Regions from separate parts of the Georgenia sp. 311 genome, predicted to be linked through region 2. Evidence: riboswitches for the same ligand, from Rfam matches in the RefSeq annotation. Region 2 holds a riboswitch; the other holds the start of a gene.
What was found. Region 2 has a riboswitch for S-adenosylmethionine ahead of FHE66_RS13755 (hypothetical protein). Riboswitches for the same ligand answer to the same signal wherever they lie in the genome.
Positions count from the first base shown of each region.

Region 1: linked by a shared signal. The riboswitch ahead of FHE66_RS08845 (methylenetetrahydrofolate reductase) and the one ahead of FHE66_RS13755 (hypothetical protein) in region 2 are both predicted to bind S-adenosylmethionine.

Region 1 is NZ_VDFS01000043.1:40,087-47,195, forward strand. Features, by position in the region: gene hrpA (ATP-dependent RNA helicase HrpA) at 1-2,920, opposite strand, end outside; gene FHE66_RS08840 (endonuclease/exonuclease/phosphatase family protein) at 3,250-4,245, shown strand; SAM riboswitch class I at 4,492-4,585, shown strand; gene FHE66_RS08845 (methylenetetrahydrofolate reductase) at 4,593-5,507, shown strand; gene metE (5-methyltetrahydropteroyltriglutamate--homocysteine S-methyltransferase) at 5,504-7,109, shown strand, end outside.
Region 2 is NZ_VDFS01000063.1:15,097-22,205, reverse strand. Features, by position in the region: gene FHE66_RS13770 (ABC transporter permease) at 1-676, shown strand, start outside; gene FHE66_RS13765 (iron chelate uptake ABC transporter family permease subunit) at 681-1,733, shown strand; gene FHE66_RS13760 (ABC transporter ATP-binding protein) at 1,730-2,485, shown strand; SAM riboswitch class IV at 2,817-2,942, shown strand; gene FHE66_RS13755 (hypothetical protein) at 3,217-4,185, shown strand; gene FHE66_RS13750 (universal stress protein) at 4,290-5,174, shown strand; gene FHE66_RS13745 (DegV family protein) at 5,177-6,064, shown strand; gene FHE66_RS13740 (ComEA family DNA-binding protein) at 6,182-7,051, shown strand; gene FHE66_RS13735 (ComEC/Rec2 family competence protein) at 7,048-7,109, shown strand, end outside.

The DNA of each region.
Region 1 (7,109 bases), on a different contig from region 2:
TCATCCGCAGGTGGGAGGGCAGCTTCTCCTCGTCCCACGCGTCGTCGGGGATCTCGACGCCGCGCGCCATGGCGACGGCGGCGGAGAAGGCCTCGCGGAAGGACGGCGCCCCGAACGGCGCCGGCGCGACGTCCGACCACTGCGGCAGCAGCTTGAGCACCTCCCGGGCGACGTCGGGAGCCGGGACGAGCTGGACGCGCACCTTCTTCGGCAGCGAGCGGATCGTCGCGACGGCGAGGTCGGGCAGCAGGCCGGGGACCAGCCAGTCGAACCCGTCGGCGCGCAGCCTCCCGAGGACGGCGACCGGGACGTGGACGGTGACGCCGTCGGCGGCCGTGCCGGGCTCGAACTGGTAGGTGAGCGGCAGGGTGAGGTCGCCCTGCCTCCACGTGTCCGGGAAGTCGCCGGAGGAGACGTCCGGCTCCCCGCCGAAGAGGAGCTCGCGGGTGAAGTCGAGCAGCTCCGGCTCCTCGTGGCGGCGCTTCTTCCACCACGAGTCGAAGTGCCGGGCACTGACGACGGACTCGGGCAGGCGCTCGTCGTAGAAGTCGTAGATGCCGTTCTCGTCGATGACGAGGTCCCGGCGTCGGGTGCGGTTCTCCAGCTCCTCGGCCTCGGCGAGGAGCTCCTTGTTGCGCGCCCAGAACTTGTGGTGGGTGCGCCACTCGCCCTCGACGAGCGCGTGGCGGATGAACAGCTCGCGGGCCAGGGCGCGCGCCGCGTCGGTCCCCACGCGGGAGAGGGGCACCGTGCGGTCCGCGACGAGCGTCATCCCGTAGAGGAGCACCTTCTCGTGGACCATCGCCGCGCCCTGCCGGGCGGACCAGTAGGGCTCGGAGTAGACCTTCTTCACGAGGTGCGCCGCGGCCGGCTCCACCCACGACGGCTTGATGTGCGCGACCGTCCGGGCGAAGAGGCGGGAGGTCTCGACGAGCTCGGCGGCCATCACCCAGTCGTAGGTCTTCTTCGCCAGGCCGGACCCGGGCCACACGACGAACCGGGTGCCCCGGGCGCCGGCGTACTCGCGGCGTCGCTCGTCGTAGCTGCCGAGGTTGGACAGCAGCCCGACGAGCAGGGACTGGTGGATCGCGTCGGCGCTCGCGGCGTCCGCGGAGCGGCCCGCGGTGACGGCGGCGGCGGCCGGGTCCTCGCCCACCTCGTCCGCGTGCGGCAGGGCGATCGGGTGCATGGACAGCCCGAGCGGCTTGGCGAGCTGACGCAGCTGGGCGACGACGTCCTGCCACTCCCGCACCCGCAGGTAGTTGAGGAACTCCGCCCGGCACATCCGGCGGAACGCCGAGCCGGACAGGTCGCGCTGCTGGATCCGCAGGTAGCGCCAGAGGTTGAGGTAGGCGAGGAAGTCGGACGTGGGGTCGGTGAACCGGCGGTGCTTGGCGTCGGCGGCCTGCTGGTGCTCGGCGGGCCGCTCGCGCACGTCCTGCACCGACAGGGCGGCGACGATGACCATGACCTCCGCGGCGCAGCCGTTCGTCTGTGCCTCGAGGAGCATCCGGCCCAGCCGCGGGTCGATCGGCAGCCGGGCGAGCTGACGGCCGACCGGGGTGAGCCGGGGACCGCCGGCGTCGTCCGGGTCGAGCGCGCCGATCTCGACGAGGAGCTGGACGCCGTCGCGCACGGACCGCGTGTCGGGCTGGTCGACGAACGGGAAGCCCTCGACGTCGCCGAGCCCGAGCGCCGCCATCTGGAGGATGACCGCGGCGAGGGAGGTGCGCAGGATCTCGGGCTCGGTGTACTCCGGTCGCGAGTCGTAGTCGGCGCGGGAGTACAGCCGGATCGCGATGCCGTCGGCCACGCGGCCGCAGCGTCCGGCGCGCTGGTTCGCGCTCGCCTGGGAGACCGGCTCGATCGGCAGCCGCTGGACCTTCGTGCGGTTGGAGTAGCGCGAGATCCGGGCGGTGCCCGGGTCGACGACGTAGCGGATGCCGGGCACGGTCAGCGAGGTCTCGGCCACGTTCGTCGCGAGGACCACGCGGCGGAGCTGGTGCGGCTCGAACACCCGGTGCTGCTCGGCGGCGGAGAGCCGCGCGTACAGCGGGACGACCTCGACGACGCCGGGCCGTCCGGGCGCGGCCCGGCCGGCGTACCGCGGGCCGAGGTGCTCGGCGAGGGCGACCTCGGTGTCCCGGATCTCCCGCTCGCCGGAGAGGAAGACGAGGATGTCGCCCGGGCCCTCGGTCATGAGCTCGTCGACCGCGCGGCAGATCGCCGTCGGCTGGTCGAGCTCCTCCTCGGGGGCGGGGGAGTCGTCCTCGGTGTCGGGGACGAGCGGCCGGTAGCGGACCTCGACCGGGTAGGTCCGCCCGGAGACCTCGACGACGGGCGCCGGGACGCGCTCGCCGTCCTCGCCGTCGCGGCCGAAGTGGGCGGCGAAGCGGGCGGAGTCGATGGTCGCGGAGGTGATGACGACCTTGAGGTCGGGACGCTGCGGGAGCAGCCGGGCGAGGTAGCCGAGGATGAAGTCGATGTTGAGGGACCGCTCGTGGGCCTCGTCGACGATGATCGTGTCGTAGCGACGCAGCAGCGGGTCGCGCTGGATCTCGGCGAGGAGGATGCCGTCGGTCATGAGCTTGACGAGCGTCGTCGGGCCGACCTCGTCGGTGAAGCGCACCTGGTAGCCGACGGCGCCGCCGAGCGGGACGCCGAGCTCCTCGGCGATGCGCTCGGCCACGGTGCGGGCGGCGATCCGGCGCGGCTGGGTGTGCCCGATGGTGCCCTCGACCCCGCGGCCGAGCTCGAGGCAGATCTTGGGCAGCTGGGTCGTCTTCCCCGAGCCGGTCTCACCGGCGACGATGACGACCTGGTGGTCGCGGATGGCCGCGGCGATCTCCTCGCGGCGTGCCGAGACCGGCAGCTGCTCCGGGTAGGTGATGTGCGGGACGGCGGCGCGTCGGGCGGCCAGCTGCTCGGGCGAGTAGCCGCGGTGCCCGGCCGGACGTCCGGACCGGCCGGAGCGGCCCTGGCCAGACCCGCGCCGACGCTTGCCGCGGCGGCCCTCGCCGCGCTGCACGGCCGCGGCGCGCTCCCCGGCGGACGCGTTGTCTGCGTGCTCCGCGCCCGGCTCCGTGCTCACGGTCGACCATTCTCGCCGATCGGGCGGGCCCGGTCATCCGGGTTTCCTCCCGATGAACGGTCCCGTCCGGGCGAGGAGGAGTGCGGGAGTTGTGCGCGCCGGGTGAGGGGGGTGGGAGGACGGCGCCCCGGGAGTGCCTGCCGGGTGACAATGGCGCGGTGTTCAAGCTCCTCGGCTGGGTGGTGACCCTCGCCCTCGTCGCCGCCGCCGCGCTCACGCTCGACCCGGCGCGCCTCGGGCTGTCCACCCGGCTCCCGGTCACCCAGGCGATCGCCATGCGTCCCTACCTCGTGGCCGGTTTCGTGGTGCTCGGCGGCGTCCTGCTGCTCGGTGTCCTGCTCGCCGCGCTCCGCGGACGACGGCGGCCGCGGGGTGCCGTCCTCGCACTTGCGTTCCTCGCGGTCGGGCTCGGGCACGGGCTCGTCCTGTGGGACCGGGGCCTGACGGACGACCCGCTCCCCGAGGCGCCCGCCGGTGCCGTCACCGTGTTCACCCTCAACACCCTCGGGGGCGGCGCGACGCCCCAGCAGGTGGCCGCGGCCGCGCTGGGGACGGGCGCGGACGTGCTCGCCCTGCCGGAGACCTCCGCGGCCAGCGCGCGACTCGTCGCCGAGGAACTGACGGCGAGCACGGGGACGCCGTTCCAGGTGTTCGCCCGGCAGACCGGGAAGTGGGAGTCGAGCTCGACCGCGCTCCTCGTGAGCGCTGACCTCGGGGAGTACGCGGAGGCCGACCCGCCGGCGACGTCGCACGGCGCGGTGCGTGCCGAGCCGGTCGACGGCGAAGGCCCCACGTTCCTCGCCGTCCACCCCATCAGCCCGCACGCGCCCGGCCGGGCGATGGAGCGGTGGCGGGCCGACCTGCACGCCGTGACCGAGGCGTGCCGCAGCGAGTCCGACGTCATCGTCGCCGGGGACTTCAACGCGACGCTCGACCACGAGCCCATGCGGGACATCGGCACCTGCGTCGACGCGTCGACCGAGGGTGGTGTCGGCGGGCTCGCGACGTGGCCGGCGCACCTGCCCCGGCTCGTCGGCGCCCCCATCGACCACATCCTGCTCGACGGCGACCGGTACGTCGTCGACGCCGCCGCCGTGCTCGACGTCGGTGACAGCGACCACCGCGCCGTCGTCGCGCAGCTCTCCCCGAGGTAGCCGCACCCTCGCGCACAACTCCGCTGTCGCGCGCAACTCGGCTGTCGCGAGCAACTCCGCTGTCGCGCGCAACTCGGCTGTCGGCGGGGGAAAGGTTGAGGACCTCCTCGCGAGAGCCGACTTCTGCGCGAGAGCGGAGTTCTGTACGACGGGCGGCCCCGTCTCACCGCGCCCGCCCGGGCCCTCCTGTGGTCTCGCATCCCGGATGGTCTTTGCCCAGGTCACGACGGCACCAGCACGATCGCACCACCATCCAGAGCGGTCGAGAGTCCTGGCTCGTCGACGCCGCAGCAACCCCCCGGTCCACGGGTGCGGGTGCTTCCGCCAGGTCCGATGGGAGAGTCTCCTTGAGCACCGCTAGCCTGCTGACCGTGCCGCGTGGCCGACCGACCGTGTCCTTCGAGCTCTACCCGCCGCGCACGCCGGCCGCTGCGGCCGCCGCGTGGGAGACCGTCGAGCGCCTGGCTGCAGCCGCGCCGGACTTCTTCTCCGTCACCTACGGTGCGTCCGGCTCTGCACGGGACGCCTCCCGGCAGCTCGTGCAGCGGATCCTCGCCGAGACCTCGGTGACCCCGATCGCCCACCTCACCTGCGTCGACAGCACCCGGGAGGAGCTCCGGCAGCTCGTGCGCGAGATCGTCGACGACGGCGTGCGCGACTTCCTCGCGCTGCGTGGCGACCCGCCCGACGGGCGCCCCGCCACCCGCCCGGGCGGCCTCAGCCGGTCGAGCCAGCTCGTCGCGCTCATCCGCGACGTCGAGCGGGAGCGCCTGGGCGGCCGCGGGCTGAGCATCGCCGTCGCCGCCTACCCGGCGGGCACGTCCCACACCCGCGCCCAGGACGTCGCCGCGCTCCTGGAGAAGCAGGAGGCCGGCGCGGACTACGCGATCACCCAGGTGTTCTACGACCCGGCCGCCTACGCCGACCTCGTCGCCGAGGCGCGGGCCGCCGGGGTCCACCTGCCCGTCGTCGCCGGGATCATCCCGCTGACCGAGCCGCGCCGGCTCACCCGGCTCGCGGCCCTCACCGGGGTGCCCGTGCCGGACGACGTCCTGGACCTCCTCGCCGCGGCCCCCGACGACGAGGAGCGCCACCGCGTCGGCGTCGCCGCGACCGTGCGGCTCGCCGAGGGCGTCATCGCCGCTGGCGCACCTGGTCTGCACGTGTTCACCTTCAATCAGTACCGGCCCGCGCTCGACGTCGTCGAGCGACTTCGCCGACCACTCGCCCACACCCGACCGATCACGAGGACGACCCGATGACCGACCGCACCGCGCCCCAGCTGCCCGCCGCCACGATCCTCGGGTACCCGAGGATCGGGCCGCGCCGCGAGCTCAAGCGCGTCGTCGAGGCCTTCTGGGCGGGGCACAGCGAGCTCGACGACCTCGAGGCGCAGGCCGCCGAGCAGCGCCGCTCCCAGCGGACCCGGCTCGTCGACCTCGGCCTGGCGCCGGACGACGCGTCCATCCCGAGCGACTTCTCCTACTACGACCAGGTGCTCGACGCCGCCGTCACGCTCGGTGCGGTCCCGCCGCGCTTCGCCCACCTCCTCGACGAGGACGGCGCCCTCGACCTGCCCGGCTACTTCACCCTGGCCCGGGGCGAGGGCGACGTCGCGCCGCTGGAGATGACGAAGTGGTTCGACACGAACTACCACTACCTCGTGCCGGAGATCGGCCCGCGCACCGAGTTCCGCCTCGCCGACGACCGCGTCCTGCGGCTCTTCCTCGAGGGCGCCACGGAGGGCGTGACCACGCGCCCCGTCGTCGTCGGGCCGGTGACGTTCCTCCTGCTGAGCAAGGCGGTGGGGGAGCAGCACGGTGAGGGCGCCGCTCCCGCGACCGCGCCGCCCGCGGGCTTCACCCCGCTCGACCGGCTCGAGGACCTCCTGCCCGTCTATGTCGAGCTGCTGCGCTCGCTCGGCAGGGCCGGGGCGCCGTGGGTGCAGCTCGACGAGCCCGCGCTCGCCGTGGACTGGGATGTCCCGCGCGAGCGGGTGCTCGCCGCCGCCGAGCGCGCCTACGCCGTGCTCGCCACCGAGACGACCCGCCCCGAGCGGCCCGCGCTGTTCGTCCCGGTCCCCTACGGCTCCGCGGAGGACGCCCTGCCGGTGCTCGCCCGGGCCGGCGTCGAGGCCGTCGGCCTCGACCTCGTCCGGGGCGCCGCGCCCTCGCCCGAGGTGCTCGCGCAGCTCGGGGACGCTGTCGTCGTCGCCGGGGCGGTCGACGGGCGCAACGTCTGGCGCACCGACCTCGACGCCGCGCTCGCCCGTCTCCGGGAGCTCGAGGCGGGGCTGCCCGACGGCGCGGCGCGCGACGGACGGCTGTGCGTCACGACGTCGACCTCCCTGCAGCACGTCCCCTACGACGTCGGGGCGGAGCGCGCGCTGGACCCCCAGCTGCGCAGCTGGCTCGCCTTCGCCGACCAGAAGGTCGAGGAGGTGCTTGCCCTGGCGACCGCCCTCACCGGCGGCCCCGGCGCCGCGAGCGAGGCGTTCCGCACGGCCGCCGACCGCCGCCGCTCCCGCTTCGAGCACCCCGGTGTGCGTCGGGAGGACGTCCGCCGGCGCGTGGCCGCGATCGGTGAGGAGGACGTGACCCGGGCGGACTTCGCCGAGCGGGCCGCCGCGCAGGCCGAGGTGCTCGACCTCCCGCCGCTGCCGACGACGACGATCGGCTCCTTCCCCCAGACCTCCGAGATCCGCAGCGCCCGCGCCCGTCACCGCGCCGGCGACCTCTCGGAGGAGGAGTACACCGCGGCGATGCGCGCGGAGATCGAGCGGGTGGTGCGGCTGCAGGAGGAGCTCGGCCTGGACGTGCTCGTCCACGGCGAGCCCGAGCGCAACGACATGGTCCAGTACTTCG
Region 2 (7,109 bases):
CGTCACCCTCCTCGTCCCCGGCGCGAGCATCGCCGCGCGCATGGGCGGGGCCATCGTCGCGGCGTTCATCGGCACGGTGCTCTTCTTCCTCGTCCTGCGCCGGGTGTCGCTGCGCTCCTCGCTCATCGTGCCGATCGTCGGGATCATGCTCGGCGCCGTCGTCGGCTCGGTGTCGACGTTCGTCGCGCTGCAGACCGACATGCTGCAGAACCTCGGCGTGTGGTTCGCCGGGAGCTTCACCTCGGTGCTGCGCGGGCAGTACGAGCCGCTGTGGATCGTCGCGGTGGTGGTCGTCGTCGTCTTCGTCGTCGCGGACCGGTTCACCGTCGCCGGGCTCGGCAAGGAGATCGCGACCAACGTCGGCCTCGACTACAACAAGGTCATCCTCCTCGGCACCGGCCTCATCGCCGTCGCCACCGGCGTCGTGACCGTCGTCGTCGGGAACCTGCCCTTCCTCGGCCTCATCGTCCCCAACATCGTCTCGCTCATCCGGGGGGACGACCTGCGCAGCAACCTGCCGTGGGTCTGCCTGCTCGGCATCGGCATCGTCGCGGCCTGCGACCTCGTCGGACGGACCATCATCATGCCCTTCGAAGTTCCGGTGTCCCTCATCCTCGGCGTCGTCGGCGCAGCCGTCTTCGTCGTCCTCGTCCTGCGGCAGCGACGCCGTGGTTAGCCTCATGCCCGCCCGGACCGCCGCCCCCGTCCCGGTCCCGGCCGTCCCCGCTCGGCGCCGCAGCTCGGGCCCGCTGCCGACCGCCCGTTCCCGGCGCCGGTACTGGCTCGTCGTCGCCGGGCTCGCCGGCCTCGCCCTCACCCTCGCCGTCGGCCTCGTCTGGTGGGACAACCCGATGCCCGCCGGCTCGGACGGCTTCTGGCGCATCGCCCAGCTACGGATGAAGAACGTCCTCGTCATGGCGATCGTCGCCTTCAGCCAGGCGATCGCCACGGTGAGCTTCCAGACGGTGACGAACAACCGGATCATCACGCCCTCGATCATGGGCTTCGAGTCCCTGTACATGGCGGTGCAGACGGCGGCGGTGTACTTCCTCGGCGCCGCGGGCGTCGTCGCCCTCACCGGCGTGCCCCAGTTCCTCCTCCAGGTCGGGCTCATGGTCGGCCTCGCGGTCGCCCTCTACAGCTGGCTGCTGTCGGGCAAGCACGCCAACCTCCACGTGATGCTCCTCATCGGCATCATCATCGGCGGCGGCCTCGGGTCGGTCTCGACCTTCATGCAGCGCCTGCTCACCCCGAGCGAGTTCGACGTGCTCACCGCCCGGCTCTTCGGCTCGGTCTCCAACGCCGAAGCCGCCTACCTCCCGATCGCGGTCCCCGTCGTCCTCACCGCCGGGACCCTGCTGTGGCTGCGCGCCAGGCGGCTCAACGTCCTCGCCCTCGGACGCGACGCGACGACGGGCCTGGGCCTGAGCCACCGCGCCGAGCTGGTCAAGGTGCTCGTCCTCGTCGCCGTCCTCATGGCCGTGTCCACCGCGCTCGTCGGGCCGATGACGTTCTTCGGGTTCCTCGTCGCGACCCTCGCCTACCAGTTCGCCGACACCCACGACCACCGCCACGTCTTCCCCGTCGCCGTCCTCATCGGCTTCGTCGTCCTCGCCGGCGCGTACTTCGTCATGAACCACGTCTTCTACGCCCAGGGCGTCGTCTCGATCATCATCGAGCTCGTGGGCGGTGTCGTCTTCCTCGTCGTCATCCTGCGAAAGGGCCGCCTGTGATCACCCTGTCCGACGTCCGCAAGGACTACAGCAGCGAGGTCGTCATCGGGCCGGTCGACCTCACCATCCCCACCGGCGGCATCACCGCCCTCATCGGCCCCAACGGCGCCGGGAAGTCGACGCTGCTCACGATGATCGGCCGCCTCCTCGGGCTGGACGCCGGGACCATCGAGATCGCCGGCTACGACATCACGAGCACCGCCTCCAAGGACCTCGCCAAGATCGTGTCGGTGCTGCGCCAGGAGAACCACTTCGTCACCCGGCTCACCGTGCGCCAGCTCGTCGCCTTCGGCCGCTTCCCCTACTCCAAGGGCCGCCTCACCGCCGCCGACGAGGAGCTCGTCAGCCAGGCGATCGACTTCCTCGAGCTCGGCGACCTCGAGGACCGCTACCTCGACCAGCTCTCCGGTGGGCAGCGCCAGCGCGCCTACGTCGCCATGGTGCTGTGCCAGGACACCGAGTTCGTCCTCCTCGACGAGCCGCTCAACAACCTCGACATGCGCCACTCGGTCCAGATGATGCAGCACCTGCGCCGCGCCGCTGCCGAGCTGGGACGCACGATCGTCGTCGTCCTCCACGACATCAACTTCGCCAGCCACTACGCCGACCACATCTGCGCCGTCAAGGACGGGAAGATCGCGGAGTTCGGGACGTGCGAGTCGATCATGGACGACGACGTCCTCACCAGGGTCTTCGACACCCCGGTCCGGGTCATCCCCGGCCCGAACGGGCCGCTCGCCGTCTACTACTGAGGGCTCGCCGCGCGGAAGTCGGCTCTCGCAAGTCGGCTCTCGCGCGCAAGTCGGCTCTCGCGAGGTCATCACCGTGCCCGGCGGCGAGCTGGGCCGCGGCCGCGACGACCTCTGAGCGCCACCGCGCGTGAGACCGCCGGGCGCGGGCGCGGTGTCACCCGCGCTCGGCCGTCTCACCCGCGGTCGGCCCCGGGGCGTGAGGCCGGAGGCGTCAGGCGCGGCGGCGCGGCGGTGGGCGGGGAGGACAGGGTGGGGACCCGTCGAGCCGCGTCTTGGGGGGTGAGACGGGGTGGTTGACACGCGGAACGGGGCGCGACTAGCGTCTGCGCCAGGTTCAGAGCACCAGTGCGCGCCTCGAGCGCGCTAAGCCCCGGCTTGCTGGTCGGCAACCCGCCACGTGCGGTGGGTGCCCCGGGTGATGACCTGGCCCCGCGACGAGCGCGGGGCAACGCGGCGCACCGACAGGTGCCGAGCACGAAGGAAGTACGGCGATGACCACGCACCAGAGCCCCCGGCCGATCACCAGCCGAAGCGGCGCCTCGATGTGCATGTGGGCTCGCCCCTGTATGTCCGCCTGAGACATACCCGCGATGCCTCGGCCCCGAGCCGGCGCATCACCCCTGGGCCAGCCCCGGCCGCCGGCGAGTGACACGCCGCGCGCCGGACCCGGCGGCCCAGCCCACTTCCTTCGGGCGCGTCACACGCGCCGCGAGCCGAAACGGTGACCCGTCATGTCCACTGCCTTCCTCCCCACCCGCACCACCGAGACCACCTCGACCACGGCGACCATCGCCCTCGACCTCTCCGGCCTCGGCGCCCCCGCCCACGACCGCGGCGCGGCCGCCGGGCTGCCCGCCGAGCAGGCCAACCTCGTGCGCCTCGCCTCCTACGCCCGTGCCGCGCACAAGGGCGGGGTCTCCTTCGTCACGCTCGGTGAGGACTTCCGCCTCCGGGCCGACGCCTCGCCGCGCGCCAACGCCTGGCTCGACCCCGTGATCGCCGCCCGCCGCATCAGCCCCAGCGCCGGCGGCACCGGGCTCGTCCCCAGCGTGCAGCTGGGCCGGGCGGACGCCGCCGTCGCCGCCGAGCTCGCCCAGTTCAACCGCAAGAGCGGCTCCTGGGCCGGCCTGCAGGTCTCCCGTGGGCGGGACGAGCGCGTCAGCGCGCTGCCGCAGCTCGGTGACCTGCTCGAGGACCTCATCCGCACCGCCGAGGCCCGCTCGAGCCAGCGGCCGACCGTCGTCCTGCCGCTGGAGCAGGAGGCCGAGCTGCCGGCCGTGGCCGAGCTCGCCGACGTCGTCCGGCTGCGCGAGGCGGACCTCGGGTGGGCGCGCGAGCTGCGTTTCGCCGTGCGCTCAGCGGCCCGGGCCGCAGGACGCCCGCCCGTCCGCGTCCTCGTCGACCTGCGCACCGTCATCGCAGCCGACTACGAGTCCGCCCGGGCGCGGGCCGACCTCCTCAGCGACATCGCCGGGGGCACCGGCTCCTGGGAGGGCGCGCTCGAGGCCGTCGGTACCGTCGGCGACGTCGTCACGACGATCGAGAAGTGGCTCGAGGCCGGCGCGGCGGACGGGTTCGTCGTCCTGCCCGGCTCGATCCCCGCGGACGTCACCCGCCTCATCCGGGGTGTCATCCCGGCGCTGCAGGCCCGGGGTCTCGTCGCGACGTCCGGCGCCGAGGTCGGGCGCGTCCGGGACTGAGACGGCCGCGGGGTCTCGGGCGGCGCGGACCCCGCCTCACCCCTCGTGGCAGGATGGGGGCGCGGGCCCGTCCCGCCCGCGCCCGAGCCTGCGTGAGGAGTGCGATGGTCACCGAGGAGCCCCCGACCGGGAGCGTCGTCGTCGGTACCGACGGGTCGGCGAACGCCGAGCTCGCCGTCGACTGGGCGGCCCGCGAGGCCGCACGCCGCTCCGCCGGCCTCCACATCGTCTACGCCTTCCCGTGGGTGACCCACGCGCACGCCTGGGACTTCGCGCCTCCGCCCGAGGTGACCGAGACCGGCGAGCGCATCGTGTCGGCCGTCGTCGAGCGGGTGCTCGAGTCCCACCCCGGACTCGAGGTCACCCGAGATGTGCTCGTCGAGTCCCCGGCGGAGGCGCTCGTCGAGGCGTCACGACGCGCGGTGGTCGTCGTCGTCGGCTCCGGCGGGCTGGGGGAGTCCGACGACGCGCTCATGGGGTCCGTCGCCCAGAAGGTCGCGGCCCACGCCGCCTGCGCCGTCGTCGTCGTGCGCGACGTGCCGCCCGGCGGGGACACGGCGCCCGTCGTCGTGGGCATGGACCCGGAGGAGGGGGCACCCGAGGCGATGGAGTACGCCTTCGAGGAGGCGGCCCGGCGCGGGACCGACCTCGTCGTCGTCCAGGCGAGCCAGGACGACCACGCCCTCCTCGAGGACATCCCCGTCCTCGGCGACCACTACCGCGAGGTGGCGCGACTGCACGCCGAGCACACCGCCGAGCGGCTCCAGACCTGGCGACGGCGCTTCCCCCACGTTCCCGCGGAGCTGCGCCTGGTCCACGAGCGACCGGTACGCGCCCTCGTCCACGCGGCGGCCGAGGCGAGCATCGTCGTCGTCGGCAGCCGGGGACGCGGTGGGCTCGCCGGCCTCCTCCTCGGCTCGGTGAGCCGGGGCGTGGCGAACCGGGCCCCGGTCGTCGCGGTCGTCCGTACCCGCCACGACGCCCACTGACCGTGGTCGCCGTCCTCACCGACTCCACCGCCTCCCTGCCCGGGAGCACCGCGGACGCGCTGGGGATCCGGGTCGTGCCGCTGCGCGTGCAGGTCGAGGGTGCCGACCGTCCCGACGACGCCGCGAGCCGGGAGGTGCTGGCCGCCCACCTGCGCGCCGGCGGGACGGCGACCACCTCCCAGCCCAGCCGTGCCGACCTCGCCGCGGCCATGGACGCCGCCCTCGACGACGGTGCGGGGGCGGTCGTCTGCCTCCACCTGTCCGCCGAGCTGTCCGGGACCGTCGACGCCGCCAGGGCGGCGGCGCAGGAGGTCACCGCCCGGCGCGGAGCGCCCGTGCACGTCGTCGACACCCGCACCGTGGCCGGGGGCACAGGGCTCGCCGCGGTCGCCGCCGCCGAACGGGCCGCCGCCGGCGCCGACGCCGCGCGCGTCCTCGCCGCCGCCCGCGAGGTCGCGGCCCGGTCCCACGTCCTGTTCATGGTGCCCGACCTCCACCACCTCGCCCGGGGCGGGCGGATCGGCCCCGCGCGCACCTACCTCGGCTCGGCGCTCGGGGTGCACCCGATCCTCACCCTGCGCGGCGGGCGCCTGGCAGTGGCCGAGACGGTGCGCGGCGGGGCACGCACCCGGCGTCGCCTCGTCGAGCTCGCCGTGCGGGCGGCGGGCGGACCCCGCGCGGCCACCCCGCGCGGCGACGGGGGCCCCGTCCGGGTGGCCGTCCACCACTTCGCCGCCGCCGAGGCCGCGGACGAGCTCGCCGGGGCGCTCGAGGAGCGCCTGGCGGAGACCGGGGCCGAGGTCGCGGGCGTGCTGCGCAGCGAGGTGACCGCCGTCATCGGGGCGCACACCGGGCCGGGCGTGCTCGGCGTCGCGCTGGCCCCTGGGTAGCCTGGGCGACCGGCCGCAGGCGGCGCGGCTGCTCCCCAGCGCGACGTCGCGGCCGCCTCCTCCCCGCTCGCCTCGAGGCGTGACCCGGGGGTGAGCGGGCCCTCCTACGGTCGGCCCATGCGTGCGACGCGGCGGGCCGGACCCGACTCCGCGGCCCGGCTCAGGGCCCTCACCCGCCGGGCCTACACGGCCACGGCCGGCCATCTCGACCTCGAGGAGGCCGGGCGCGAGTTCGACCGGATCGTCCACCCGCCGGCCGACGCCGGTGGCCACCGCGGGCCCCCGCGCCGCCGGTGGGCCGTCTCGGGCCGGGCGGTCCTCGTCGTCCTCCTCACGGTGGCGCTGCTCACCGGGGTCGTCCTCGCGCGGTCGGTCGTCCGCGGGCCGAGCGACGCCCTCCCGGTGCCGCAGCTGACGGCGACGGCCCCGGCCGGCGACCCGACACCACCGGTCGCGACACCACCCACCACCGGTCCACCCGACGCCGCGCCGGCCCCGGCGCCGACCGTGGGTGCCCCGGCGACGCCCGCGCCCGTCGTCGTCCACGTCGCGGGGGCGGTCGTCGAGGCCGGGCTGCGCACCCTGCCCGCGGGCGCGCGGGTGGGGGACGCCGTCACCGCCGCGGGGGGCGCGCTGCCCGACGCCGAGCTCGCGGCCGTCAACCTCGCCCGCCCGCTCCTCGACGGGGAGCAGGTCTATGTCCCGCGGGTCGGCGAGGCGCCGCCCGGGGCGCCCGACGCGACCGGCGGTCCACCCGGGCCGGCCGGCACCGCGGAGGGGGTGGCCCCGGCCGAGGCGGTGGTGGACCTCAACACGGCCGACCTCGCCGCGCTCGACACGCTGCCCGGCGTCGGCCCGGCGATCGCCCAGCGGATCCTCGACTGGCGGGGCGCCAACGGGTCCTTCCACTCGGTCGACGAGCTCCTCGAGGTCCCGGGCATCGGCCCGGCCACCCTCGAGCGGCTGCGCCCCAAGGTCCGGGTGTGACGCTCGACCTGCGGCTCCTGCCCGCCGCGCTCGCCGCCTGGGCGGCGGCCTTTACCGG